One region of the Oceanimonas pelagia genome, then DNA from elsewhere that is predicted to be linked to it. Evidence: predicted binding sites of a transcription regulator. Region 1 holds the regulator's gene; each other region holds the start of a gene.

Region 1 (7,094 bases):
GCGGCAAGGACAGGGTCACCACCATCTTCCTGCCCGACCAGGTGCAGGAGTTCGACAAGCAGGATAACAACTGAGCATGGCGATACTGAAAGCGCGTGGGCTGCAGAAAAGCTACAAGGGCCGCAAGGTGGTGGCCGACGTCAGCCTGACCGTCAACACCGGCCAGATCGTGGGCCTGCTCGGCCCCAACGGCGCCGGCAAGACCACTTCCTTTTACATGATAGTGGGCCTGGTGCAACGGGATGCGGGCAGCATCACCATAGACGGCCAGGACATCAGCCACGAGCCCATGCACGCGCGCGCCCGCGCCGGCATTGGCTACCTGCCTCAGGAGGCGTCCATTTTCCGCCGCCTGAGCGTGGCCGACAACCTGATGGCGGTATTGCAGACCCGCAAGGATCTCAACGCCGACGGCCGTAACGAGAAAATGGAACAGCTGCTGGAAGAGTTCAACATCACCCACATTCGCGACAGCCTGGGCATGAGCCTGTCCGGCGGCGAGCGCCGGCGGGTGGAGATCGCCCGGGCGCTGGCGGCAGATCCACGCTTTATTCTGCTCGACGAGCCCTTTGCCGGTGTGGATCCCATTTCTGTGATAGACATCAAGAAGATCATTCTGCACCTGAAGGATCGGGGCCTGGGTGTGCTGATCACCGACCACAACGTACGCGAAACCCTGGACGTGTGCGAAAAAGCCTATATTGTCAGTCATGGCCACCGCATCGCCGCCGGCACGCCGGCGGAAATCCTGGCCAATGAACAGGTCAAAAAGGTCTATCTCGGCGAACAATTCAGCCTTTGACGGCACCGCAATGCGGTTTATCAGGAAGGATGCTGCAACGAAATGAAGCCAACTCTTCAGTTACGCCTGGGCCAGCAGCTGACCATGACCCCCCAGTTGCAACAGGCCATTCGCCTGCTGCAACTGTCCAGCATGGAACTGCAACAGGAAATCCAGATGGCACTGGACAGCAATCCCCTGCTGGAGCAGGAAGAGCCGGACAGCATCAGGGTTGACGACAACCGCAACGAAGAGCAGATGGCCTCCGACACCGCCATGGAGCGCAACCAGCTGTCCGAAGAGCTGCCCATGGACACCAGCTGGGAAGAGGTGTACACCGCCTCTCCGGTCAGCGGCGGCGCGGGCCTGCCGGAAGGGCTGGAAGACACCGTCTACCAGGGCGAAACCACCGAGAGCCTGCAGGATTACCTGACCTGGCAGATGAACCTGACCCCCTTCAGCGACACCGATCAGGCCATTGCCCTGGCCATTATCGACGCCGTGGACGACGCCGGCTACCTCACCGCCAGCATCGATGACCTGCTGCAGGCGGTATCGGCGGAGGAGCTGGGCATCGAGGCCGATGAGGTGGAAGCGGTACTCAAGCGCATTCAGCACTTCGACCCCATCGGCGTGGCCGCCCGCAGCGTGCAGGAGTGCCTGAGCATTCAGCTCGAGCAGTTTCCCCCCGACACGCCCTGGCTGGCCGAGGCCCGCAATCTGCTGGCCCAGCACATGGACCTGCTCGGCAACCGGGACTACCGCAGCCTGCAGCGCAAGACCAAACTCAAGGAAGACGAACTGCGTGAGGTGCTGGCACTCATTCAGCAGCTCGAACCCAGACCCGGCAGCAGTATCATTCAGGGCGATTCCGAATACGTGATCCCCGATGTGGTGGTCACCAAACGCAGCGGCGTCTGGGTGGCGGAGCTCAACCCCGAGGCCATGCCCAAAATACGCCTCAACCAGACCTATGCGGCCCTGGCCAGCAAGCCCCGCAACAGCGAGGACGGCCAGTTTATCCGCAACCACCTGCAGGACGCCAAGTGGTTTCTCAAAAGCCTTGAAAGCCGAAATGAGACGCTGCTCAAGGTTGCCAATTGTATTGTTGAACAACAACAGGCATTCTTTGAGCATGGAGAAGAGGCCATGAAGCCCATGGTGCTGAACCATGTGGCCGAAGCGGTGGAGATGCACGAGTCCACCATCTCCCGGGTGACCACCCAGAAGTTCATGCACACTCCCAGAGGCGTGTTTGAACTCAAGTATTTCTTCTCCAGCCATGTGGGCACCGACGATGGCGGTGAGTGTTCTTCCACGGCAATTCGCGCCCTGATCAAGAAACTGGTCGGGGCGGAAAACCCGGCCAAGCCGCTGAGCGACAGCAAAATCGCCCAGTTGCTGGCCGACCAGGGGATTCAGGTGGCCAGGCGAACCATCGCCAAGTACAGGGAGTCACTGGCCATTCCCCCTTCCAATCAGCGCAAACGCCTGGTTTAAAGGCAACGACAGAAGGAAGACGTTATGCAAATCAACCTGACCGGACACCATGTCGAAATCACCGATGCACTCCGTGATTATGTAAACAGCAAGTTTTCCCGGCTGGAACGCCATTTCGATCACATCACCAATGCGCACGTCATCCTCAATGTGGAAAAAATGCAGCAAATCGCCGAGGCCAAGCTGCATGTGAGCGGCGGCGAGCTGTTTGCCAACGCCCAGCACGAAAACATGTATGCCGCCATCGATGGCCTCATCGACAAGCTGGATCGTCAGATCATCAAACACAAAGAGAAGCTCAAGCAAAAATAACCATGGAAGTCGCCGACATACTGAGCAGGGGCTGCACGCGCAGTGCGGTTCCCTGCACGAGCAAAAAACGTGCTCTGGAAATCATCAGCGAGCTGGCTGCCGAACATCTCCACATCGGCAGCCAGCCGCTTTTTGACTGTCTGCTGGCCCGGGAAAAAATGGGCAGTACCGGCATTGGCAACGGTATCGCCATTCCCCACGGCCGCATCGGCAACGACAACAAGGCGACGGCCGTTTTGCTCACCTTTGCCGAGCCGGTGGAGTTCGACGCCATCGACAATCAGCCGGTCGGCCTGGTGTTTGCCCTGCTGGTGCCGGAGCAGGAATGCAAGCAGCACCTGAAAACCCTGTCGCTGATCGCCGAGAAGCTCAGCAACAAACAGGTATGCCGGCAATTGCGTCAGGCCGGCAGCGACGAAGAACTCTACCAGATCATGATTTCAGCCTGAGGAGTCAACATGCAGCTGGTGATCGTCAGTGGTCGTTCCGGGTCGGGTAAGACCGTGGCCTTGCGGGTGCTCGAAGATCTCGGCCACTACTGCGTCGACAACCTGCCGGTGGCGCTGCTGCCGGAGCTGGTGCGGCTGCGCCGGGACAAGCCCGGCGCGGTGGCGGTGAGCATAGACGTGCGCAACCTGCCCGACAGTGCCGAGCAGCTGGAAGCCTTTCTGGCCGAAGTACGGGCCATGAATGAGGTTCAGCTTTCCAGCATTTTCATCGATGCCGACAACTCGGTGCTGATCCGCCGCTTTGGCGATACCCGCCGGCTGCATCCGCTGTCCCGCCACAGCCTGACCCTGGACGAGGCCATTCGCGAGGAAACCCACCTGCTGGCGCCGCTGTCGTCGGACGCGGATCTGCGCATCGACACCTCAAGCTTGAGCATTCACGACCTGAGCGAAATCATTCGCGAGCGCATTCTGGGCAAAAAGGAAAAGGAGCTGAACTGGGTGTTCGAGTCCTTTGGCTACAAGTACGGCGTCTCCAAGGACGCCGACTTCGTGTTTGACGCCCGCTTTCTGCCCAATCCCCACTGGATTGCCGAGCTGCGCCCCTACACCGGCCGGGATCAGCCGGTGGCCGACTACCTGGGCAGCCAGCCCGAGGTCATGAAATACCTGTGGCAGCTGGAAAACCTGCTGATCACCTGGATGCCCCACCTGGAGCGCAACAACCGCAGCTATGTCACCGTGGCCATCGGCTGCACCGGTGGCCAGCACAGATCCGTGTTCATTGCCGAGCAGCTGGCCCGGGTCTTTACACAACTGGGCAAGAGCGTGCAGTTGCGCCACCGCACCCTGGAAAAACGCCATGCCGAAAATTGAACGCAACCTGCAGATCGTCAACAAACTGGGGCTGCACGCCCGGGCCGCCATTCAGCTGGTGCAACTGACCCAGCAGTTCGACGCCGAGGTCACCGTGTGCAACCAGCAAAAACAGGCCCCCGCCAACAGCGTGATGGGCCTGCTGATGCTGGAAACCGCCCAGGGTCACGCCATTCGCGTGGTGGCGGACGGGCCGGATGCGGAAGCGGCCATGAACGCCGTGGCCCGGCTGGTGGCGGATCGTTTCAACGAATCGGAATAACCCTCAGCCGGACGCCGAATGACAGAACCACAGGAACAAAGCAGCACGCCGGATCACCTGGAGACCATTACCCAGGCGCTGAACAGCGGCATGTTCGTGCACGTGCGCCGAATGCTGCAGCAAATGCGCCCGGGCGACGTGGCCTGGCTGCTGGAAGCCTCGCCCAGCCCCAGCCGCAAGGTGCTGTGGCAGTTGATCGATCCCGACGATTACGGTGAAATTCTGGAAGAGCTGTCGGAAGAAGTACGCGACGGCATTATTCGGCTGATGGAGCCGGAAAAACTCGCCAGCGCCCTGGAAGACATGGAGTCGGACGATCTGGCCTATGTGCTTCGGGATCTGCCCGAGCAGCTGTTCAATCAGGTGCTCACCGAAATGGACGAGCAGGACCGGCACCGCGCCGAACTGGCCCTGTCCTACCCGGAAGACACCGCCGGCTCGCTGATGAACACCGAGTTCATCACCCTGCGCCCGGACGTCACCATCGATGTGGTGCTGCGCTACCTGCGGCGGCACACCGAGCTGCCGGAAGGCACCGACACCCTCTATGTGGTGGATAACGACAACCGGCTGCTGGGGGACATTTCCCTCGCCAGCCTGGTGGTGCAGTCTCCCACCACCACGGTGGCGGAGGCCATGGACACCTCGGTGGAAGCCATTCCCCTGACCATGACCGACACCGACGTCGCCAACCTGTTTGAACGCCACGACTGGCTGTCGGCGCCGGTGGTGGACGAAAACAACCAGCTGCTGGGGCGCATCACCATCGACGACGTGGTCGACATCATTCGCGAGGAAGGCGAACACTCCATGATGGGCATGGCCAAGATGGACGACGACGAGGACACCTTTGCCCCCGTGCTCACCAGTGCCCGCCGTCGCTCCTTCTGGCTGACCATCAACCTGGGCTCGGCGCTGGTGGCCGCCAGCGTGTCCAACATGTTCGAGGAAACCCTGTCCCAGCTGGCCACCCTGGCCATTCTGATGACCATAGTGCCCTCCATGGGAGGCATTGCCGGCAACCAGACCCTGGCGCTGGTGATCCGGGGCATGGCGGTAGGCCATATCGGCGACAGCAACGCCCGCTGGCTGCTCACCAAGGAAGCCCTGGTGGGGCTGATCAACGGCATGCTGTGGGCCCTGGCCATTTCGGTGGTGGTGGCACTGTGGAAAGGCAGCTGGGAAATCGGCCTGGTGATCGCCGCCGCCATGTTTATCAACCTGTCGGTGGCAGGCCTGGCCGGCGCCAGCATTCCGCTTATTATGAAACGCTTTAATATCGACCCGGCCCTGGCCGGCTCCATGGCCCTGACCACCATCACCGACACCGTGGGCCTGCTCTCCTTCCTCGGCCTGGCCACACTTATCCTGTTGCACTGACCGGGACTAGGGACTGACTGTATGGGTTCCAATCCCCAGTCACCCGTCCCCGATCCCGGTTTTTACTGTCCTGCAATCTTCATATTGTCGATCAGCACGGAGCCGGTATGCAGGCTGGAGCGGGTTTCCACGTCGGTGCCGATGGCCTGAATGCCGGCGAACATGGTTTTCAGGTTACCGGCAATGGTGATCTCTTCCACCGGGTAGGCAATTTCGCCGTTCTCTACCCAGAAGCCGGCGGCGCCCCGGGAATAGTCGCCGGTGACGATGTTCACCCCCTGCCCCATCATTTCGGTCACCAGCAGGCCGGTGCCCATTTGCTTCAACAGTTCGTCATGGCTCTGGCCGCTGCTCGACACCGTCCAGTTGTGAATACCGCCGGCATGGCCGGTGACCGGCAGGCCCAGCTTGCGCGCCGAATAACTGGTCAGCAGGTAGGTCTGCAACACGCCGTTTTCGATGATGTTGCGCTCAAGGGTACGCACCCCTTCGTTGTCGAACGGAGCACTGGCCAGCCCCTTGTGGAGGTGCGGCTGCTCATGAATGGTGAGCCAGTCGGGAAACAGTTGCTCGCCGCAGGCGTCGAGCAGAAAGGATGACTTGCGATACAGGTTGCCGCCACTGATGGCCATCACCAGATGGCCAAACAGGCCCGAGGCCACGTCCGGATGAAACAGTACCGGCGCCTGGGTGGTGCCGATCTTGCGGCCCCCCAGACGACCGAGGGTGCGGCTCACCGCCTCGTCGGCCACCTTTTCTGGCGCCCACAGATCGTCAAAGTGGCGGGCCGAGGTATAACCGTATTCCCGCTGCATGTCGCCATCCTGCTCGCCGATGAGCACACAGCTCATGCCGTAGCGGGAGCCGGCATAGCCCTTGATAAAGCCGTGGCTGTTGCCATAGACCCGAATGCCCACATTGGCGGAAAAGCTGGCGCCGTCCGACTGCTTGATGCGCTTGTCCCGGCCCAGTGCCGCGCGCTCACAGCGCAGTGCCAGCTCGATGCCCTCGGCGGGCTCCATGGCGCGGGGAAAACACAGCTCAAGCGCGGGCGCCTCCCAGGCCAGCTGATCGGCATCGGCCAGGCCGGCGTGAGGATCGGCGGTGGTGTAACGGGAAATATCCAGCGCCGCCGCCACGGTGCGGGCAATGGCGTCGGGACGCAGATCCGAGGTGGAGGCCGAGCCCTTGCGGCCGTCCCGGTACACGGCGATGCCCAGGGCACCATCCTTGTTGAATTCAATGTTTTCCAGCTCGGCATTACGGGTATTGACCGACAGCCCGGTCTGCTTGCTGATGGACACTTCCGCCGCCTCGGCACCCAGGCGTCTGGCGCTTTCCAGCGCCTGCTCTACCGCCAGCTCAAGCTGGCGCTGTTCGGTTTGAATCTCTTCGGGAGTCATAATGAATTCGCTGGTTCCGTTTGCAGTTAGCATAACAGACCCCTGCGCCCCTTGGGAGAAGCTGGTAGAATAATCGCAATCCACGATCTGCAAGAGAAATGCCATGCGCCATCACGACGACCATCCCGACC
Region 2 (7,094 bases), 1.2 Mb from region 1:
CCCAGCCGACGCCGTTCTTCTTCGCTCAGGGTGCGGGCCTGCGTGTCCAGCACCGCCAGCACCCCCAGCACCAGGCCGGATTCCAGATAAAGGGGAAACCCGGCATAAAACCGCAGCCCGGGTTCGCCGGTGACCAGAGGATTGCCGGCAAAACGCGGATCCTGGCTGGCGTCCGGTACGATCAACGGCGCCCCGTCGGCCACCACCCAGCTGCAAAAGGCGATGTCCCGCGGGGTTTCCTGCACCGCCAGCCCGCGCCGGCCACGAAACCACTGGCGGTGTTCGTCCACCAGCGATACCACCCCCATGGGGGTATCGAGCAGCAGGCAGGCCAGCTCCACCAGTTGATCGAATTCCGGGTCTGCCGGCGTGTCGAGCAGTTGCAGCTGGTGCAGGCAGGCCAGGCGGGCGGGTTCGTTGCAGGGCAAGGGGGCGGCGTGGGTCATGATCAACGTTCCGTGTCGAGGCGTCTCTGGTGGCAATAGGTATTCGTCATCTCGGGTTGCCCGAGCATACTAACGCGCCCCCAACACAAAAACGACCCATGCGGGTCGCTTTATGTGGAGTCCGGTCCGGGTTTACATGCCCAGCAGCCACCTCAGGGCCATGCCCACCAGGGTGATCAGGCCCACTCCGGCCAGATAAAGGCCGGCAAACCACAGCCAGCCCCGTTTACCGGCCATCAGTAGCCTTCCTCAAAGTCTTCCACCTTGCCGGAGAAAATGCGGTAGCCCCACAGGGTATAGGCGCAGATCAGCGGCAGGAAGATGGCGATACCCGGCAGCAGGAAGGTCAGGCTGGAGTCCGGTGCGCTGGCCTGCCACAGGGTCAGCCGGTGCGGGATCAGATAGGGGAACAGGCTCACCACCAGACCGCCAAAGCCCAGCACGAACAGGCCGCAGGCCAGCCAGAAGGGCCGGGTCTCGTGGGGCTCGCCATCCAGATCCCGGTACAGCAGGAAGCCCAGCAGCACGCTCGCCAGCGGCAGCGGCGACAGCCACAGCAGGTTGAGACCGTCAAACCAGCGGCTGCTGACTTCCTCGTTGGCCAGCACCATCCACAGGCTCAGCACCAGCAGAATGGCCATGATGGCCAGCACCAGCCGGCGACCGAGGTGGGCGGCCCGGGCCAGCATCTGCTCCCGGCTTTTCAAGACCAGGTAGCAGCAGGCCAGCAGGGCATAGGCCACCATCAGCGCAAAACCGGTAAAAATGCTGAACGGGCTGAGCCAGGCCAGGGCCCCCAGCTCGCCGGGGCCGGCGTCTACCCCCTGCACTACGGCGCCGAGAATGGCGCCCTGGCAAAAGGTGGCCACGGTGGAGCCAAGCCAGAACGATTTGTCCCACCAGGGCTTGGAGCGGTGCGACTTGAAGCGGTATTCAAAGGCCACGCCCCGGAATATCAGCCCGATCAGCATGATGATAATGGGCGTATACAGGGTGGCCAGTATGCCGGCGTAGGCGGCGGGAAAGGCGGCGAACAGCACCACACCGCCAAACACCAGCCAGGTTTCGTTGCCGTCCCACACATGAGAGATGGAGCGCATCATGTGATCCCGCTCGCCCTCGCTGCGAAACCAGGGGTAGAGAATGCCGAGGCCGAGGTCAAAGCCGTCCAGCACCACGTACATCAGTACCGCAAAGCCCAGCAGCAAATAATAAAACAGTGCCAGATCCATTTCAGTTCTCCACCACGTCGTGTTGCATTTTCTTCACCCAGGCCAGGGCAAAGCCGGGGGCCTTGATACCAATCATGTGCTGCTCAAGCCGCGCCATGTCCGGCGGCCCCTTACGCACCAGCTTGGCCATGAAATAGAGGTAGACGCAGAACAGCAAACTGTAGGTCAGCACAAACAGGGTGAGGGAAAACAGCACCCGCTCCGCCGGCAGCGGCGACACCACCTCCATGGTGCGCACCAGGCCGTGCACCAGCCAGGGCTGGCGGCCCACTTCGGCCACGTACCAGCCGGCCAGGGTGGAGATCACGCCCGACGGGATCATCAGCATCATCAGCCACTGAAACGGCCGGCTTTCAAAACGGCCGTTCTTTCTGCGCAGCCACAGGCCCCACAGGGCGGCGCCGATCATCAGCACGCCCAGCCCCACCATAATGCGGAAGGAATAAAACACCAGGGGCACATAGGGGCGTTCATCGGCAGGCACCGACTTCAGCCCCTGCAGTTCACCGTCCGGCTCATGGGTAAGGATCAGCGACGCCAGCTTGGGAATGGCAATCTCGAAATGGTTGGTCTCGGCCTCCATGTCGGGCACCGCAAACAGCAGCAGCGGCGCGCCGCGCTCGGTTTCCGGCCAGATCCCCTCCATCGCCGCCACCTTGATGGGCTGATGCTCCTTCACGTTCAGGCCGTGAAAGTCGCCGACAATAGCCTGCACCGGCGCCAGCAGCAGCGCCGCCCACAGCGCCATGGACAGGCCCTTGCGACCAAAGGCGCGATCCCGGCCCTGGTACAGGTACCAGGCGCTGACACCGCCCACCAGGAAGGTGGCGCTGAGCATGGCCGCCAGCAGCATGTGGGTCAGCCGGTAGGGCATGGACGGGTTGAAAATCACCTCCATCCAGCTGGCCACCTCGAAGCGGCCGTCCACCAGCGCATAGCCCGCCGGGGTCTGCATCCAGGAGTTGGCCACGATGATCCAGAACGCCGAAATCCAGGTGCCCAGGGCCACCACACAGGTAGAGAAAAAGTGCAGCTTCTCCCCCACCCGCTGCCAGCCGAACAGCATGACCCCGAGAAAGCCCGCCTCCAGGAAAAAGGCGGTCAGTACCTCGTAGGCCATCAAGGGCCCGAGCACGGCGCCGGTGATCTCGGAAAAGCGGGAAAAGTTGGTGCCGAACTCGTAGGACAGCACGATGCCGCTCACCACCCCCATGCCGAAGGTCACGGCAAAGGGCTTGATCCAGAACTTGGCCAGCTGAAAATACACCGGATTGCGGGTTTTCAGCCACAGCCCCTCCCAGATGGCAATGGCGGTGGCCAGGCCGATGGTCATGGCCGGAAAGATAATGTGAAAACTGACGGTAAAGGCGAACTGTATTCGCGACAGAATGGCGGCATCAAGCTCCATGGTTCCTCCTTAGCGGGCCAGCCGGCGACGTACCAGGGCCGGCAGCCCTGCCATCAGCAGAACAACCAGGATGGCGGAAAATTCCATCAACAGCGTGATCAGGTTCATTGTTATATGGCTCACTCGTTAGTCTGGTGAGCTGGTTTTGCATGAAGCGTGCCAGCCTTTGGAAAACCCCGCCCCGCCTTGCCCTGGATCAATAAAAACGCAAAAACTTGTGTTCACCGACAACAAGGTTTACAGTTTTTTCGCCCGTAACTGTCAACGCTATTTACACCCGGACGCGCTCATTCATGTCCCTGGAACTCGCCTTTGAACTGATGATGATGCTCACCAGCGGCTGCGCCCTGCTGGTGTCGGCCTGGCTGTTCTGGCGGGCCCGCAACCGGCGCAGCATGAAGGCGCTGGCGGGCTTTGGCATCATGATGGCGCTGTGGTGTGCCGGCCATGTGGCGGTGTTTTACGGCCAGCACGGTCTGGGCATGGCGCTGATCCTGGCCAACCCGCTGATGCCCACCTTTTTTCTCGACTTCGCCATCGGTTTTGTCAACCAGGGGCCGGGCCAGCGCCCCTGGCTGGGCCGGCTGGCCCGCTATCGCGGCCTGCTCTACGCCGCCGCCGTGCTGGTGAGTCTGCTCACCCTGTGGCAGGGGGGCGGCGACATCATCGCCTTTGGCCCCTTTGAACACTATTTCGTGTTTCGTGGCAGCGGCTGGTTCAACATCGGCTACACCATTTTCATCGGCGTGCTGGCCCACGCCCTGCTGCTGTGGGGCTTTGCACGGCAACGGGGCAACCGCCGCCGTTCCATCGCCGCCATGTTTGCCGCCGGCGCCTGGGGCCTGCTGCTGGCCACCAGCTTCATTTTTCCGTCACTGGGGCTGCTGTGGTATCCCTGGCCCATGCTGCTGTTGCCCAGCTACGTGTTGCTGCTGGTGTACGGCGTGGTGCGCTACCAGATGCTGGAGGTTAACGCCTGGGCCAACCGGGCGCTGCTGTGGATTTTAATGACCGGGCTGCTGCTGGGACTGATGGTGCTGTTCAGCGCCATGGCCGGACGCCTGGGCATGCAGGCCCTGGCCGCCGTGCCCCAGTGGCAACTGTGGCTGTACTCCCTGCTGCTGCTGATGCTGGCACTGGCGCTGTATCAGCCGGTGAGCAAGCTGGTGGAACGGCTGATTTACCCGGGCAGCCGGCTCGACGAACAGCTGCTCGACACCTGGCTGGCGCAACTGCGCGATGCCGACGGCTGGGAGGCGCTGGCCGACGCGGCCCAGCGCTTGCTGGCCCGGCAGATGGGCCAGCCGGTCACGGTGAGGCTGCTGACCCGGCCGCCCTTGTTCGAGCCCAGCCCGGGACTGGAGCTGTGGTGCCTGCATCAGGCCCATGGCTGGCAGTTCCGGCTGCGGGGCTTTGACGACGTTACCCCCGGCATGCGCCTCACCGCCGAGGTGTTCGGCTCCCTGCTGGCCACCCGCTGCGGCCTGCTGGAAAGTTCGCTGCAACTGGCCGAGGCCGAGCGCAAACGGGTGTCGGAGCAGCACCTGGTGGAGCTGGGCGGACTGTCGGCGGCCATGGCCCACGAGCTGCGCAACCCGCTCAATATCATCTCCATGGCCACCGCCGGCCTGGAGGCGGATCGCAAGGCCATAATTCAGGATCAGCTCAAGCGCGCCGACCGGCTGATCGTGGACATGCTGGCCTATTCCGGCCAGTTGCAGATTCAGCCCCGCCCCCTGGCCCTGGCGCCCCTGCTGGAAAGCCTGCGCCCCCGGTTCGACTGGCAGCAGGTGAGCTTTGATTACTGTCTGCCGGACAATTATCACCTGTACGCAGACCCCTACCGGTTGCAACAGGTGCTGACCAATCTCATCGACAATGCCCTGTCGTTTTTGCGCAATCACCCCGATGGCAGGCTGCGGCTTGAAGGCGGTGACACGCCCGGCGTGCTGTGGCTGCACAACAACGGCCCGGCCATCGAGGCCGATATGCAGGCTCACTTGTTCCGCCCGTTCGTGACCCGTCGGCCCGGCGGCAGCGGCCTGGGCCTGGCCATCGTCCAGCGCATCATGGAGGCCCACGGCGGCCATATTCGCCATCGTCACGACGCCGGCTGGCCGGTGACCTTTGAGCTTTATTTTCCCGAGGAGCCCACATCATGACCCAGGCCCGCATTATCGTCATCGACGACGAGCCCGCCTTTCGCACCCTGAGCGCCCAGTGGCTGCAGGCCGAAGGCTACGAGGTGCATACCGGTGCCGATCTCGACGCCCTGCGTGCCCTGCTGACCCGAGTGGATGCGGATCTGATCCTGCTGGATCTGTCGCTGCCGCCCCGCTTCGATCCGCACCACACCCTGAGTGCCCTGCCCGAATTCACCGACAGACCCGTGATCATTCTCACCGGCCACGGCGAGCGGGAGCTGGCACTGGAAGCCCTGCGCCAGGGCGCCTGGGATCTGCTGGCCAAACCCATGGATCCGGACCTGCTGGCGGTGGTGATCCGCCGCGCCATTACCAAACACCAGCTGGTGCGCGAGCTCAACAGCCTGAAAACCCGCATGGGCCGGCAAAACCCCATCACTACCCTGGTGGGGGCCTCACCGGCCATGAACACCATTCGCGCCCTGGTCAGCCGCATTGCCCCCACCGATGTGCGGGTGCTGGTCACCGGCCCCTCCGGCACCGGCAAGGAAGTGATCTCCCGCGCCATTCACGATCTCAGCCCGCGCGCGCATGGCCCCTTTATCTCGGTGCACTGCGGCGCCATTCCCGCCGAGCTGCTGGAAAGCGAGTTGTTTGGCCACACCAAAGGCGCCTTTACCGGCGCCGACCGCCACAAGGACGGCCTGCTCAAGCTGGCCGACGGCGGCACCCTGTTTCTCGATGAAATCGGCGACATGCCCCTGGCGATGCAGGTCAAGTTGCTCAGGGTGTTGCAGGAAGGCACTTTCTACCCGGTAGGCGGGCGCACGCTTGAAACCATTAACGTACGGGTGATCTCGGCCACCAACGCCAGCCTGCCCGACAAGGTGGCCAGTGGCGAGTTCAGGGAGGACTTGTTCTACCGCATCAAGGGTGTGACCATTGAAACCCGGCCGCTGGATGATCGCCCGGAAGACATTCCGCTGCTGATCAGCCACTTCCTCGAACTGCAGGCCCAGGGCAGCGGCCGGCCGCCGCTGCATCCCGACTCCGCCGCCTTTCACTGGTTTATTCAGCGACGCTGGCCGGGCAATGTACGCGAGCTGAAAAGCACCCTCGACAGCGTGGCCGCCATCGCCCAGGGGGGCATTATCACCCTGGACGACATCGCCCTGCTTTACCCCGACGCCAAAGAGCCCGGCCCGGCCATGCCCGCATCCGGCGGCGACACGCTTGAAGCCCAGGTGCGGGCACTGGAAATCATGCTGATCACCGACGCCCTGGCCCGCCACGACAACAACCGCACCCGCGCCGCCCAGGCGCTGGGACTATCCCGCCAGGGGCTGCTGAAAAAGATCGAGCGTTACGGGCTGTAACCGAAAGACAGACATAAAAATGCCGGCGCAAGGCCGGCAAAAAACCAACAAGGAAGAACTCGGTTAGCCCTGGCAAGAGGCGCTGGCGGCGGCCTGCTCAGCCTTCTCAATGCGGGTGTCGGTGGCCGGATGGCTGGAAAACAGGCCACCGCCGTTACCGGCGTGCTGCATCAGCTTTTGCTGGGCACGCACGGCGGCGTAGGGGTTCATGCCCAGCTGGCACAACACTTCCACTCCATAGGCGTCGGACTCCAGCTCATCCTGCTGGGAAAACTGAGCGCTGAGGAACTTGGCGCCAATATCGCCGTACTGGGAAGACGCCAGTGAGCCCACGGTGCCGCCGGCCGCCACCGCCGCCTGTTTGGCGGCTTCGGTCAGGTAGGCAGTCTTGAACTGATTCAGGGAATGCTCGAACTTGACGTGACCGATCTCGTGGCCGATGACCGCCACCAGCTCGGCGTCATCCATCACGTCCATCAGGCCGGAAT
Region 3 (7,094 bases), 1.3 Mb from region 1:
CCCCCTTGGGCGGCGGCAGAATGGACTCCCAGTTCACGTTGATAATGCGCTCTACCGAGTGCACCAGAAAGCCCTGCACCGAACGGTTGTACTCGGAGATGATTACAAAGCTGTTGTCGGTCTGCTCGATGGGCCGGCCCCCCATGGCCTTGCTCAGATCGATAATGGAGATGGTCTGGCCACGAATATTGGCCACGCCGCGAATCACCGGATGACGCTGGGGCAGGCTGCTCAGCCGGGGGCATTGCAGCACTTCCTTGACCTTGAAGACGTTGATGCCAAATCTTTGGCGGCCATTGAGCCTGAACAGCAGCAATTCCAGCCGGTTCTGGCCCACCAGCTGGGTTCTCTGGTTTACCGAGTCAAGTACTCCCGCCATTATTCCGCCTCCAGAACGATTCATAACGCCACGCCAAGGTGCATGGCATATTTTATGCATAATTAGTAATCTGCCGTCACCTAGCTTAACACCGGCAAGGTGTCAGCGCTACTTGAGCCCGGCACAGTCAAGATCCGCGATGAAGGCGTTATCGGCGATGGAGTGAAGATGCTTAACGGTTTTTTTTCCCGGCACAGAGGTCGTTTTCCCTTTGCAGCCCGGCTGAGTCTGATGCTGCTGACCACCATACCGCTGGTGGCCTGGGGTGGTGTGCACGAACAGGTTCGCCAGTACACCGAAGACTATGTGCGTGATTTTGTGGCCGCCGGCCCTCGGGACCAGGTTGAAGTGGAAGCCGCCAGCATAGACACCCGCCTGCAACTGACCGAATGCCCGGGCCTGCTTACCGCCGACATTCGCGGAGCCGGCGAGGTCCGGCGCAACACCCACGTTTTTGTGCAGTGCCACGAAGAGCCGGGCTGGAGCCTGTTTGTGCCGGTGCGGGTGCGCATTCTCAAACCGGTGGTGACCGCTGCAGTTCCCATCGCCCGCAATACCCTGCTGCAGCCCGGACAGTTGCAGATAAGCTACCAGGACGAGGTGCTGCTGCGCGGCGATGTATTTGACGACATTCAAGCGTTGCTAGGCACCCGCAGCAAACGGGATCTGCGCCCGGGCCGGCCGGTGCTGGCCAGCCAGCTGTGTGTGGTGTGCAAGGGCGACAGGGTCACCATAGTGGCCGAAACCGGCGGGCTGTCGATACGCACCGACGGCATCGCCGAGGAAGACGGCAGCTTTAATGAGTCCATTCGCATTCGCAACAGCCGTTCCGGACGCCAGATCCAGGGGCGGATCAGCGAGGCAGGGGTGGTGAGAGTCGGACTGTAAATTCTGCTAAAGTTGCTTACAGGCCGGCCGATAACCAGGCTGACAGCAGCGAATCAGGATTGAATCTTATGGCCATCGACAAGCTCCCCCCCGGATTTCATAACGGCCCGTCGGTCAGCAACAGGTACCCGCAAAAAAGCGGTACCGCCAGCACCGGCACAGACCATCGTGCCCAGACCATGGCTGGCCGCGACGAAGTGACCCTGACCCCGGAAGCAAAACAGCTCGGCCGCGTGCAGCAAAGCCTGCAGGCCGGTGCCGGCGCCGATAACAGCGCGCGGCTGGAAGCCCTGAAAAAGGCGGTTAACGACGGCAGCTACAAGGTGAACGCCGACAGGCTGGCCGGAAACATCATCAATCTGGAGCAAGACATAGAGTCCCTGTATTAATGAGTCTTGATACGCTGCTGCAACAACAACAGGAACAACTCGAGCGGCTGCTTGAGCTGACCGAACGGGAGCTTCAGCTTATCGTTCGGCGCAAGGCGCTGGAGCTGCCCCCCCTCACCGAGCAAAAGCAACAACTGCTGCTCGATATTCAGGCCACCGACGCCAGTCTGTGCGCTCACCCCGAGGTGGAACAACTGAAAACCACCCATCAATCCCGGGTCGATGCCCTGCGCGCCCTCATGGCACGGTGCCGGGAACGCAACCAGGTGGCCGAGCAGGTACTGGAGCAGTCCCTGGCCGGCACCCGCCAGCTGGCCAATATTTTAAGCCGGTTGCACGAGCGCCAGAGCATGACCTACGATCAGAAAGGCCACACCCGGGGCATCAACAAGGGGGCCGGCTTCAAGGTGTGAGCCGCCGCCGCTGTCTTATAATCCATCCCGGCGCAGTTTCTGATACAGCGCCAGATCCAGTTCCAGTTCGGTCACGTACATGTCGCCGTCGGGATAGCTGTTCACCACCCGAGCTCCGCGCACCACCCCCCGGCTGGCACTACTCACGGTGCCGTCCTGCAGAATATGACTGTCGAGCTGACTGGAGCTCGATACCCGCACTCCGCTCAGCTGCTCACTCAGCTCCCGGTAGGCGTCCAGACGCGAGGCACGCATGGCATGCAGCAGTTTCTGCTGGTAGTCCGCCGGGCGCTGCAGGCTGATGGGAGCATAACCCACCGCATAAAGATGATTCCGGGCCGGACTACCGGCGCTTCCCTGGCCGGCACAGCCGGCCAGGGTGACCAGTGCCAGCAGGGCAATCAGCTTATTTTTCATAGCGTTTCCTGATGTAGTCGGGGATCTCGGGACCGCGCGTATTCAGCATGGCCGCCACCAGATAATCGGGCACAAACTGCTGGGCGCTGCTGACAATGCCGTGATCCGCCATGGAGATCAGCCGGGCATTGATCAGTTTGCCGCCCTGGGTGTCGCTGATGGTGCCGTGCAACAGATACTGGGCATTGATGCGCCCGCTCAGCTGGCGGTAGTCCCGGCTGGTGCTCACATCCCCCTCGGGCGTAATGCGAATAAAGGGCAGCGCCTTGAAGTCCACCACCTTCAGCCCGTACTGATTGAGCTGAAACATCATGGTTTCCGACAGCAGCCGGCTGAACTCGTCCTGGCTGGTGTAGTCCTCCTGGCTGACAAAACCACTCACGGCGATGCCTGCCTGCCGGTTCATATTGTGGGCCGAGGCCACCAGCCGGTGCGCCAGGGCCGACATGTGCCGCTGCAACTGGGTCTGGCCCCCCACCAGCGAGGGCCCGGCCTCGGGCAGATGGGCACTGCGGGTGCCGGCACTCATGCGCATGGGCACACCGTCCTGACTGTGCCGGGGCGAACGGGCCGGCGCCGGCTGCTCCCCCAGGGCCTGGTGACTGACGTAGTGAGCCGCATGATCATGAGGCAGGTAATGGTTTTGACCGTCGAACCGGGGCTGACCGGTGCAGGCGGACAATCCCAGCACGGCAAGCAGGATAAGGGCTCTTGTCATTCACAGGCTCCCGAAGCAAAAGAAACTGAGTGTATATCGGCCAGTGGAGCGTCAACTTTACGCTTTCAGGCCAGGTTGCGGCCATGTGCCCGGCAAGGTTTTTGCATAAACCTTGCCATATTCTCACTGGGACCGCGACTTTTTAAGGGCGGCTCACCGTTTGACAGGATGCATCCGTGCTCAGAAAAAACCTTGCTTCACTGTTGCTGTTGTTTCCGTTGCTCGCCCGGGCCGACTGGTATCAGGCCGAAGGCTCGGCGCCGCTCAGTCTGGGAGTTGACACCGCCCGCCAGCAGGCACTGGAGCAGGCCCTGAGCGATGCGCTGCTGCAGTCGGGCGCCTCTCTCAGCACGGTGCAGTCGGCCACCAACGGCGCCTTTGCCGGCCAGCAACTGGATATTTCCGCCCAGGGCGAGCTGATGGACTACCTGATCCTGAACGAGCACCGGGAGCAGGGCCGGCTGTGGCTGACGGTACGGGCCGACATCTGGCCCGGCGAGCGCCGCCAGGAGCAGTGCGCCGGTCGTTATCGCCCGGGCATGACCCTGACGCCCATCACCCTGCTGCATCCGCAGCAGGGCGCCACCGGGCAGATCTATGAACTGGGCACGGCACTGGCCCAGCGGCTGGCCAGCCGGCTGGAGCCCAGCGTCAATATTACGTCGACCCTTGCCCTTGGCCTGGATACCGACCCGGCCCTGCCCCGCACGGCCGGCCTGCGCCGGGGCAGCGATGTGCTCGCCGGCACACAGCAGTCCCGGCTGTTACTGAGCGGCGTGATTGAAGACATCAGCATCGAGGACGGACACTGGACCCAGTGGACCTTTTCCGACATTCCCCGGGCCTTTCGCATGCGCATCACCCTGGAAGACAGCCTGACCGGCGACGTGCTGCTGCAACGCCGCTATCAGACCCGCGCCAGCTGGGACTATAAAAAGCACGACAGGGTCAATGTGCATGAACAGGCATTCTGGCAGTCCGGTTACGGTCTGGCGGTGGAGCAGTTGCTGGCGAGCATCAGCCAGGACGTGATCAAGGCCCAGGCCTGTCTCAAGGCGGTGGGCAACATAGTGCAACAGTCGGAGGAAGGCATACTGATGGATCTGGGCCGGCGCGAGGGCATTCAGGTGGGAGACAGATTCACCCTCACTCACCGCCGTCAGCTGACGCCGGGCTATTACAGCGAAACGGCATCACAGGCCGCCTTTGTGGTGCAGCAAAGCCATGCCGACTACAGCCTGCTGGTGCCGGCCGGCGCCGAGGCCAAACGCATTGCGGTGATGCCCGGCGATCGCCTGACCCAGCTGTAATCCTGCTCGAATAACCGCCAAACGCTCGGCACGACGTTGCACCCTCAGGCGAAATTTGCAATATTGTGCCGGCCTTGTCCCCGTAGTTTAATGGATAAAACAAGCCCCTCCTAAGGGTTAGATGCAGGTTCGATTCCTGCCGGGGACGCCAGCCATCGATCCTCCCGCGCCTTTTCTGCTACATTGGCCCCAGCTTGATAACGGGAGCCATTCATGACCAAGTCTGTTCTGATCACCGGTTGCTCAACCGGCATTGGCCACGCCGCCGCTCATTACCTGCACCGCCGGGGATTTCAGGTTATCGCCTCGGCCCGGGCCGAACAGGACGTGGCGCAGCTGCAACAGCAGGGGCTCAGGGCGGTGCAACTGGATCTGGCCGATGACGCCAGCATAGAGCGCGGCCTGGAGCAGGCCCTCACGCTCACCGGCGGCCAACTCTACGGCCTGTTCAACAACGGCGCCTATGGCCAGCCCGGCGCCCTGGAAGATCTGCCCACCGCGGCCCTGCGCGAGCAGTTCAACACCAACCTGTTCGGCACCCACCACCTCACCCGGCTGGTGCTGCCGCTCATGCTCGAGGCCGGCGAAGGCCGCATTATTCAGAACAGCTCGGTGCTGGGGCTGGTGGCCATGCAATACCGCGGCGCCTACAATGCCACCAAGTTCGCCCTCGAAGGTTACACCGACACCCTGCGGCTGGAGCTGGCCGGCACCCGTGTGCATGTCAGCCTGCTGGAACCCGGCCCCATTGAAACCCGCTTTCGCGCCAACGCCAAAGCCGCCTTTCTGCGCCATATCGACATGGCGCACAGCCGGCACAAGGCCGGCTATCAGCAGACCTTGGCCCGGCTGGAAAAACCCGGCCCCGGCTCCCGCTACAGCCTGCCGGCGGACGCCTGCCTGCCGCCCCTGCTGCACGCCCTCACCAGCGACCGTCCCAAAACCCGCTATCCGGTCACCCGTCCCACCATCATGCTGGGCTGGCTGCGCCGGTTGCTGAGCGACCGGGCACTGGATCGGCTGATGCTGAAGGCCGGCGGCTGACGTCCACCTCTTATCATCACGGCTGGCATGCCAAGCGGAGAGTCTCATGAAACGGATGTTGCATTTTTTACTGTGGCTGTGGTGCACTCAGGCACTGGCCGCCCCCGCTCTGTGGCAGGCCACCAAGGGAGAGCGGCAACTGTGGTTGTTCGGCTCGGTTCATGTTGCCGATGAACGCCTTGCCACCCTGCCGCCGGCCCTGCTCGCGGCGCTGGATAGCAGCGAGCTGCTGTTGCTGGAAATCGACCCCCTTGCCCTTCACTTTAACGACTTCGCCCACCTGATTGAACGCGATACCGACTGGCGCGAGCGGCTCGGCCCCCGGCTGGCCTTCGAGCTGGAGCAGGCCGTGGCCCGCAGCGGTCGCCCGGCCCTGCGCGAGCTGCCGCCCTGGTTTGTGGCCCTGCAACTGACCCAGCTGCGCGCCGCCGAGCTGGGTTTTCACAGTCGCCAGGGCGTCGACATGCAGCTGCGGCTGCTGGCCCGGGACCGGCAACTGCCGGTGGCCGGGCTGGAGCAGCCGGCGCTGGTGATGGGACTGCTGTCGTCGCTGCACCGGCGCGACCTTGAACGGGACTTTGTGGCCCACAGCCTGGACGAACTCAAGCACATGCAGGATCACCTCGATCATTTGCTCAGAGCCTGGCTGAGCGGCGACGAACAGACCCTGCTGGCCTTGTTGCAGGATGAGCAAAGCCCGACGCTCACCCGTTTTATCGAGAATGAGCTGCTGGCACAACGCAATCGCATGTGGCTGACGCGGCTGGAGCAACTGGCGCCCCGGCGGGCGCTGATGGTGGTGGGCGCGCTGCACCTTTATGGTGATCGGGGTCTCATTGCCCTGCTGAAACAAGCGGGTTATACCCTCAATAAAGTGGAGGACCCGCCGCTTTATTGATCAGGATCAGCATGTGCCACTGTGGTCCCGTTAGGATGGCTTCAACGGAGAGCGCGAAAGGAGACATCCCATGGAATTCTGGCTCGATTTGATGTTTGGCAGCGATGTGGGCTTGATGTCCATGCTGGTCATCATTGCCACCACCCTGTTGATCAGTTTTTACGCCGGTTACTTCATTTACAAGGTGATGAAGTCAGAGCCCGGCCACGAAGCCGGTAAATAACCCTCAGGTTTAATAACGGCGGAATCCGACCTCCTCCTCCCCCGGGTTCCGTCGTTCCCCCTTTTATCCCATTTGCTTATACTGCGGCTATGCCTGAATCAAAGGAGCCGCGCCATGAGCCATTCCGACTGGTCGTCCTTTCTTGATGAACTGGACGGACTCACCCCGCTGGAGCAGGATACCCTGCCCACCGGCCACCGCGACCCGCGGGACGCCGTCGCCCTCGCCGAACGCCGTCGTGCCGCCGAGATCCAGGCCGAAGCCGCCGATCCCGGCCTGTCGCTGGACAGGGTGGTACTGCTACGCCCCGACGACATGATCAGCTACAAGAAGCCCGGGGTGCAGGACGGCGTGTTCAAAAAGCTGCGCCTGGGCAAATATCCGTGCGAGGCCCGGCTCGATCTGCATCACCACA
Region 4 (7,094 bases), 1.4 Mb from region 1:
TTACACCGCCGAGGTGGATCTGCGCCTCGATTTTCGCCGTCGTCAGCAAACGGTGAAAACCTATAACCCCGACATGCCGGCAATCCGCTCGGAAATGGTGATGGAAGACAACACCTCCGGTCGCGGTGCCATCGGTATTCCCGGTGCGCTCACCAACCAGCCTCCGGTGGACAGCGATATTCCCGAGCAGGCCGGCGAGGCTTCGGAAAAAACCGGGACCGAGCGCAGCCGGCGCGAGGCTACCCGCAACTTTGAGCTCGACACCACCATCAGCCACACCGAAAGCGCCGTGGGCGACATTCGCCGGCTCACGGTGTCGGTGGCGGTGGACTACAAGACGGTGACGCAGGCCGACGGCAGTCTGGAGCGGGTGCCGCTCGACGCCGCCGAGCTGGCCCGCATCGAGCGATTGCTCAAAGGCGGGCTGGGCTTTGATGTGAGCCGGGGCGATGCCATCGAGGTGGTCAGCATGTCATTCAACCGCCCCGATCTCGACACCGTGGCCGATATTCCCTTTTATGAGCAGGCCTGGTTCTGGCGGCTGGCCCGCATTCTCGGCGCCGTGCTGGTGCTGGTGGTACTACTGCTGGCGCTGGTGCGTCCCATGATGAAACGCCTGCTCAACATCGATGAAAAGCCCGACGAACTGGGGCTCGATGGTCAGAGCGCCCTGGCGGGCAGTGACGAGCTGGACATGCTGGCCCAGCAGGCGGAGCTGGAAGACGGCATGTTTGGCATTCGGGACGGACAGCTCAGGCTGCCCAACCTCAACAAGGATGAAGATCTGCTGTCGGCGGTACGGGCGCTGGTGGCCAACGAGCCGGATCTGGCGGCGCAGGTGATTAAAGACTGGGTACAAAGCGATGAGTGATCAACAGGAGCTGGTGATTACCGACGCGCAGCGGGAGATGCTGTCGCGCATGACGGGCACCGAAAAGGCCGCATTGCTGATGCTGAGCCTGCGGGAAGAGGACGCCGCCCAGATCTTTCGCCATCTGGATCCCAAGCAGGTGCAGCGCCTGGGCATGAAAATGGCCGCGATGAATGACTTTGGTCCGGATCGGGTGAGTGCCGTGCACCGGCTGTTTATTGAGGATATTCAGCGCTTTACCAAGATTGGCGTGGGCAGCCAGGACTTTGTGCGCAATGCCCTGGTGGCGGCCCTGGGGGAAGACAAGGCGGGCCGGCTGGTCAACCAGATTTCGGCCGGTGCCGGCTCTCGTGGCCTCGACTCGCTCAAGTGGATGGATGCCCGTCAGGTGGCCGGCATTATTCACAACGAGCACCCGCAAATTCAGACCATAGTGCTGTCGTACCTCGACGCCGATCAGGCGGCGGCCATATTGCAGCAGTTTCCCGAGCCCATGCGGCTGGATCTGATCATGCGCATCGCCGAGCTGGAAGAAGTGCAGCCGGCGGCGCTGCAGGAACTGAACGACATCATGGAAAAGCAGTTTGCCGGCAAGAGCAACGCCAAGGCGGCCAAGATGGGGGGGCTGAAGACCGCCGCCGACATCATGAACTACCTCGACACCGCCGTGGAAGGGGCGCTGATGGAGTCCATTCGCGACCAGGATGAAGAAATGAGCATGAAGATTCAGGATCTGATGTTCGTGTTCGAAAACCTGATCGACGTGGACGACCGGGGCATTCAGGTGCTGCTGCGCGAGGTTAACCCGGAGCTGCTGCAGCGGGCACTCAAGGGCGCCGACGATCAGCTCAAGGAGAAATTTTTCCGCAACATGTCGAAGCGGGCGGCGGAAATGCTGCAGGAAGACCTGGAGGCCATGGGCCCGGTGCGGGTCAGCGATGTGGAAGGGGCCCAGCGGGATATTCTGGCGGCCGCCCGGCGCCTGGCCGACAGCGGCGAGATGATGCTGGCCAAGGGTGGCGGGGATGACTACCTGTGAGCATTAAAAAAGGCTACAACCCCGAGGATAGGGTACCGGCGGGCCTGAATGCCTGGCAATGGCCCGAGATGGAAGTGGCCCGTGCGCCCCGGGAAGAACGCGTGGCGCTGCATCTGCGTACCGAGCACGAACCCGAGGCTGAAGCCGCCGAGCCCGGCGAGGAAGCCGCGTCCGAGCCCCTTACTGCCGAGGCGCTGGAAGCCATTCGTCAGGCCGCCTTTGAGGAAGGCCATGCCGAGGGCAAGGAGCAGGGCCTGGCCGAAGGCCGCGAGCAGGGCCGGCTGCAGGGCATGCAGGAAGGCCACGAGGCCGGCCTGCAGCAGGGGCTGGAGCAGGGGCTGGCGGAAGGCCGTGAGCAGATCCGGCAGCGGCTGGAGCAACTGAATGCCCTTGTCGAGCGGCTGCAGGCGCCGCTGGCGCAAGTGGACCATACCGTGGAGCAAAGCCTGGTCACCCTGGCCATGGAGCTGGCCCGCAATCTGCTGAAGGCCGAGGTCAGCGCCTCGCCCAAACTGTTGCTGGCCACGGTGCAGGAGGCGCTGCAGGCGCTGCCCCGCCATGACGGTCCGCTTACCTTTTATCTGCATGCCGACGACATGGCGATGCTGGCCGAGCACTATAACGACGAAGCCCGGGCCAAACGGGGCTGGGAGTTTGTGGTTGAGCCCGGGCTGGAACGGGGCGAGCTCAGGCTCACCACTGCCATGTCGCAGCTGGATGTCAGTCTGGCCGGCCGTATCGATGAGTTGATGGCCAATTTTATCAAGGCCAACTGGAGCCGTTTCCATGACGCTGGCTGAGCGTCTTTGTGCTTACCAGACCGCCGGCCTGACCCCGTCCATGGCCGCCAGCGGCAAACTCACCCGGGTGGTGGGGCTCACGCTGGAGGCGGTGGGCTGCACCGCCGCCGTGGGCAGCCAGTGTAAGGTGCAGACCCAGTTCGGGGAAATGGACGCGGAAGTGGTCGGCTTTGCCGACAACAAGCTCTACCTTATGCCGAGCGAGTCCCTGAAAGGCGTGATCCCCGGGGCCAGAGTCACGCCGGCGGGCAATGGTGCCGGCGTGCCCGTGGGCATGGCACTGCTGGGCCGGGTGATCAACGGCATTGGCCAGCCTCTGGACGGCCTGGGCCCCATCAACACCGCCACCACCGCCGATTTCGTGTCCCGCCCCATTAACCCCATGGCGCGCAGGCCCATCGAGACGCCGATGGACGTGGGGGTGCGTGCCATCAATTCGGTGCTGACCGTGGGCCAGGGCCAGCGCATGGGGTTGTTTGCCGGCTCGGGGGTGGGCAAGAGTGTGCTGCTCGGCATGATGACCCGGGGCGCCAGGGCCGACGTGGTGGTGGTGGGGCTGATTGGCGAGCGCGGCCGGGAGGTGAAGGAGTTTATCGACGTGATCCTGGGCGACCAGGGCCGGGCCCGCTCCGTGGTGGTGGCGGCCCCCGCCGACGCCTCTCCGCTGATGCGGCTGAAGGGTTGTGAAACCGCCCTGACCCTGGCGGAGTATTACCGGGATCAGGGGCTGAATGTGTTGCTGCTGATGGACTCGCTCACCCGCTATGCCCAGGCCCAGCGGGAAATCGCGCTGGCGGTGGGTGAGCCACCGGCCAGCAAGGGCTATCCGCCTTCGGTGTTCGCCAAATTGCCGGCGCTGGTGGAGCGGGCCGGCAACGGTGGTGACGGGCAGGGCAGCATTACCGCCTTTTTTACCGTGCTCACCGAGGGTGATGATCTGCAGGATCCCATTGCCGATGCCGCCCGGGCCATTCTCGACGGCCATATTGTGCTGTCGCGGCAGCTGGCCGACAGCGGCCACTACCCGGCCATCGATATCGAGAAGTCCATCAGCCGGGTGATGACGGCGGTTACCACTCCCGAGCACCAGCAACAGGCCCGGGCACTGAAGCAGGCCTATGCCCTCTATCAGCAGAATCACGATCTGATCAACCTGGGGGCCTACAAGAGCGGCGCCGATCCTAGGCTGGACATGGCCATTACCATTCGCCCCCGGCTGGAGCGCTTTCTGACCCAGGGCATGACCGAGGTGTTTGATCTTGAAACCTGCCTTAACGAGCTGCATATGGTGGCCATGCCGCTGATGAGGGCCGGCTGATGAGCAGGGCGCTGACCCTGCTGCTGGAGCAGCTGGATGGTGAAGAGCGCAAGGCGGCGGCGGAGCTTGGTGGCGCGCAACTGCAGTTGCAGCAGATGGAGCAGCAGCAACAGACCCTGAGCCAGTATCAGCGACAGTATGTGCAGACCTTTCAGCAGCGCGGCCAAAACGGGCTGGAAGCCCACCAGTTCGGGCATTTTCGCGGCTTTATCGACAAGCTGGAAATGGCCCGGCAACAGCAGCAGCAGGGCCTGCAGCAGGCCCGGGAGCAGCTTGCCCATAGCCGTGACGCCTGGCTGGCGGTGCGTGCCCGCAAACAGGCCATTGAAAAGCTGATGGCCCGAGAAAGCGAGCGCAAGCAGCAGGAAGCCGCCCGTCAGGAGCAGAAGATGCTCGACAACCTCGCCATTTACCGTTTTCACCAGAAGCCGCTGTAGTTTGCCGTTGTTTCCGTGAAGTTCGATGGGCTTGTGCTTTATGGATGTTCTATAAAACTGGTACATAACTTGCTTTATTTTAAGGTGTCCGGCCACTGTGCAGTTCGCGGAACAGCTGGCCTGTTTGTCCGAGTTTGAACAAGGTGCAGGCATGACCATATTGATGACCGGAATGGCCGGCCCCAAGACGGCTGTAAACGAAAGTGGAAGCGGGCGAGCCGGCAAGGCCGGTGCAGACACCGACTTTGACAAGGTGATGGCGCAGACCGAGCAGGCAAAGACTGCCCCTTCATCAGGCAAAGCGGAGAAACAGGCCGAGACGCCGGCCTTGCCGACAGACGCTGATGCTGAAAATGGGGAGCCATTGCCGCAGAGTGAGGAGGGGGGCAAGCAGTTGCCGCTCAAAGAGCTGACTCCATTGCAGGATGCGGAAGACTTGCGTTTGAACGAGGATGAGCAGGAAGAGGCTCCTTTGGTGGTAACGACGGCCCCTGAGACCAGAACATCCGAGGTGCTGGCAATTGTGCTTCCCGATGCGGCTCATGGTCAGGGGGAGCAAGACAGTGCTGTGCCGAAGCTTCAGGATGACGCTGAGCCTGACTGGCTGGCCCAGATCAGGCATGGTCAGCGCTGGCAAACCGGCTTGCATCAAAGCAACAAGCCCGAGCCGGCCGCCACTGAAGCCAAATTCAGCGAACCAACTCACAGCGATCCGACCAGCGAAGCCGGCAGTCGGCTCAGTGACCAGGCAAGCATGCTGCAGCCAGAGCAGGCGGCCGGTGAGGCGGGATTCTTGTTGAAAACGGTTGAAAACGGTTCTTACAGTGCGGATGACTCGGCGCTGCCCAATCAGCCTGAGGGTGTCTTGCCGTTGCAGGGGCGGGATCAGGGAATTCCGCTTAATGAGCGAGCGCAGTCGCTGACGGGGGAACGGACACTGTCTTTGCATCAGGGGGCGCCGGAGCAGAACGCCCGCCAGATGGCTCAGCAGGTGCAAGTGCTGGTTAATCAGAATATGCAGCAGGCTGATATTCAGTTGAGCCCATCCGAGCTGGGGGGCTTACGGATCCACATCAGGGTGGAGCAGGGGGAAGCCAGCATTCAGTTTCTGGCTCACCACCCCCAGGCCCGGGAGATGCTGGAGCAGGCCATGCCCAGGTTAAGAGACATGCTGGGGCAGCAGGGCATACAGCTGGGGCAGGGGCAGGTGGGCGGTTTTACCGGGCAGGGCGGCAATGCCGAAAACAGGGAGCCGGGGCAGAGAGGGGCCGGCACAACGGCCGCGAGTGGCGTGCCGGAAGAAGAAAGCTGGCAGCCGGTATCCGGTTTTTCTGCCCGTTCGGAAGACCGCGGCCTGATTGATTATTTTGCTTAAATGCGGTGAAACAACAAGGAATAAACAACAATGGCGGATAACCTTACCATTCCCAAGGTGTCATGGTACAAGCGCAAACCGGTGCTGATTGTACTGCTGGTAGTGCTGGTAGCCGGTGCTGGCGGAATCGCCTGGTTTTTGATGCCCTTCTCATCGGGGCCCGGGACGGTTGAAGAAAATGAGGCCGAACGCTCGGCCAGATATGTGAGTCTGTCTCAGCCTTTTGTGTTCAGTGTGTCCGGAGGTAGCCGGGACCGGCTGGTGCAGATAGAGGCCCAGCTGATGGTGCGGGGGGATACCAACGCCAATCTTGCGCAGAAACACCTTCCCCTGCTTGAAAGTACGTTGCTGGATGTGTTCAGCCGCCAGAGCGCCGATAACTATTCCTCTGCGGCAAGCAAGCAGGCCTTGCGGGAAGAAGCCCTGAGCGAGCTGAATCATGCTTCTGCCGAGGTGCTGGAAAAGCGGTTGTTCGAGAAAGTGTTGTTTACCAGCATAGTGATGCAATAGGTGAGTCGTGAGCGATCTGTTATCCCAGGATGAAATCGATGCCCTGCTGCACGGGGTGGACGACATCGAAGAAGAGGATGCCGGTACCGAAGATGGTATTGCCTCCTTTGACTTCTCTTCGCAGGATCGTATCGTTCGGGGTCGCATGCCGACCCTGGAAATGGTGAACGAGCGTTTTGCCCGTCATATGCGCATCAGCCTGTTCAACATGATGCGCCGCACCGCCGAGGTCTCCATTAACGGGGTGCAGGTCATCAAATACGGCGAGTACGTGCACTCGCTGTTTTTGCCCACCAGTCTCAACATGGTGCGCTTTCGCCCCCTCAAGGGCATTGGCCTGGTGACCATGGAGGCCCGGCTGGTGTTCATTCTGGTGGACAACTTTTTTGGGGGCGACGGCCGTCACGCCAAGATTGAGGGCCGGGAGTTCACCCCCACCGAACGCCGGGTGATCCAGCTGTTGCTGAAGCTGGTGTTTGAGGATTACAAGGAAGCCTGGGCGCCGGTGATGGACGTGGAATTCGAGTACCTCGACTCCGAGGTAAACCCCACCATGGCCAACATAGTGAGCCCCACCGAGGTGGTGGTGGTGAGCTCCTTTCACATCGATCTCGACGGCGGCGGCGGCGACTTTCACGTGACCCTGCCCTACGGCATGCTGGAGCCCATTCGCGAGCTGCTGGATGCCGGTGTGCAGAGCGACAAGGGCGAAAATGATCTGCGCTGGGGCAAGGCCCTGCGCGA

The links. The regulator sigma-54, encoded in region 1, starts transcription at its own class of promoters, with help from an activator protein. The targets are predictions, from matches to a motif close to TGGCACNGTTTTNGCTT.
Region 2: PU634_RS02215 (cytochrome ubiquinol oxidase subunit I) is a predicted target of sigma-54. The motif match lies at 3,232-3,248, and genes of this name have one in related genera.
Region 3: PU634_RS02900 (flagellar assembly protein T N-terminal domain-containing protein) is a predicted target of sigma-54. The motif match lies at 3,295-3,311, and genes of this name have one in related genera.
Region 4: PU634_RS03135 (flagellar hook-length control protein FliK) is a predicted target of sigma-54. The motif match lies at 4,524-4,540, and genes of this name have one in related genera.

What each region holds. Positions count from the first base shown of each region.
Region 1 covers NZ_CP118224.1:2,877,522-2,884,615, forward strand. Annotated here, with positions in the region: gene lptA (lipopolysaccharide transport periplasmic protein LptA) at 1-74, shown strand, start outside; gene lptB (LPS export ABC transporter ATP-binding protein) at 77-802, shown strand; gene PU634_RS13820 (RNA polymerase factor sigma-54) at 845-2,281, shown strand; gene hpf (ribosome hibernation promoting factor) at 2,306-2,593, shown strand; gene ptsN (PTS IIA-like nitrogen regulatory protein PtsN) at 2,596-3,042, shown strand; gene rapZ (RNase adapter RapZ) at 3,052-3,918, shown strand; gene PU634_RS13840 (HPr family phosphocarrier protein) at 3,905-4,180, shown strand; gene mgtE (magnesium transporter) at 4,199-5,560, shown strand; gene pmbA (metalloprotease PmbA) at 5,623-6,963, opposite strand; gene yjgA (ribosome biogenesis factor YjgA) at 7,067-7,094, shown strand, end outside.
Region 2 covers NZ_CP118224.1:467,657-474,750, reverse strand. Annotated here, with positions in the region: gene PU634_RS02225 (GAF domain-containing protein) at 1-446, opposite strand, end outside; gene PU634_RS02220 (cytochrome d ubiquinol oxidase subunit II) at 683-1,678, opposite strand; gene PU634_RS02215 (cytochrome ubiquinol oxidase subunit I) at 1,680-3,086, opposite strand; gene PU634_RS02210 (sensor histidine kinase) at 3,380-5,248, shown strand; gene PU634_RS02205 (sigma-54-dependent transcriptional regulator) at 5,245-6,606, shown strand; gene PU634_RS02200 (M48 family metallopeptidase) at 6,670-7,094, opposite strand, start outside.
Region 3 covers NZ_CP118224.1:626,662-633,755, reverse strand. Annotated here, with positions in the region: gene PU634_RS02930 (chemotaxis protein CheV) at 1-379, opposite strand, end outside; gene flgA (flagellar basal body P-ring formation chaperone FlgA) at 548-1,267, shown strand; gene flgM (flagellar biosynthesis anti-sigma factor FlgM) at 1,336-1,656, shown strand; gene flgN (flagellar export chaperone FlgN) at 1,656-2,069, shown strand; gene PU634_RS02910 (LPP20 family lipoprotein) at 2,085-2,486, opposite strand; gene PU634_RS02905 (FlgO family outer membrane protein) at 2,476-3,204, opposite strand; gene PU634_RS02900 (flagellar assembly protein T N-terminal domain-containing protein) at 3,381-4,514, shown strand; tRNA gene PU634_RS02895 (tRNA-Arg) at 4,591-4,665, shown strand; gene PU634_RS02890 (SDR family oxidoreductase) at 4,728-5,558, shown strand; gene PU634_RS02885 (TraB/GumN family protein) at 5,605-6,456, shown strand; gene PU634_RS02880 (DUF3149 domain-containing protein) at 6,527-6,679, shown strand; gene smrA (DNA endonuclease SmrA) at 6,794-7,094, shown strand, end outside.
Region 4 covers NZ_CP118224.1:673,943-681,036, forward strand. Annotated here, with positions in the region: gene fliF (flagellar basal-body MS-ring/collar protein FliF) at 1-871, shown strand, start outside; gene fliG (flagellar motor switch protein FliG) at 864-1,910, shown strand; gene fliH (flagellar assembly protein FliH) at 1,907-2,710, shown strand; gene fliI (flagellar protein export ATPase FliI) at 2,697-4,028, shown strand; gene fliJ (flagellar export protein FliJ) at 4,028-4,465, shown strand; gene PU634_RS03135 (flagellar hook-length control protein FliK) at 4,617-5,840, shown strand; gene PU634_RS03140 (flagellar basal body-associated FliL family protein) at 5,871-6,350, shown strand; gene fliM (flagellar motor switch protein FliM) at 6,358-7,094, shown strand, end outside.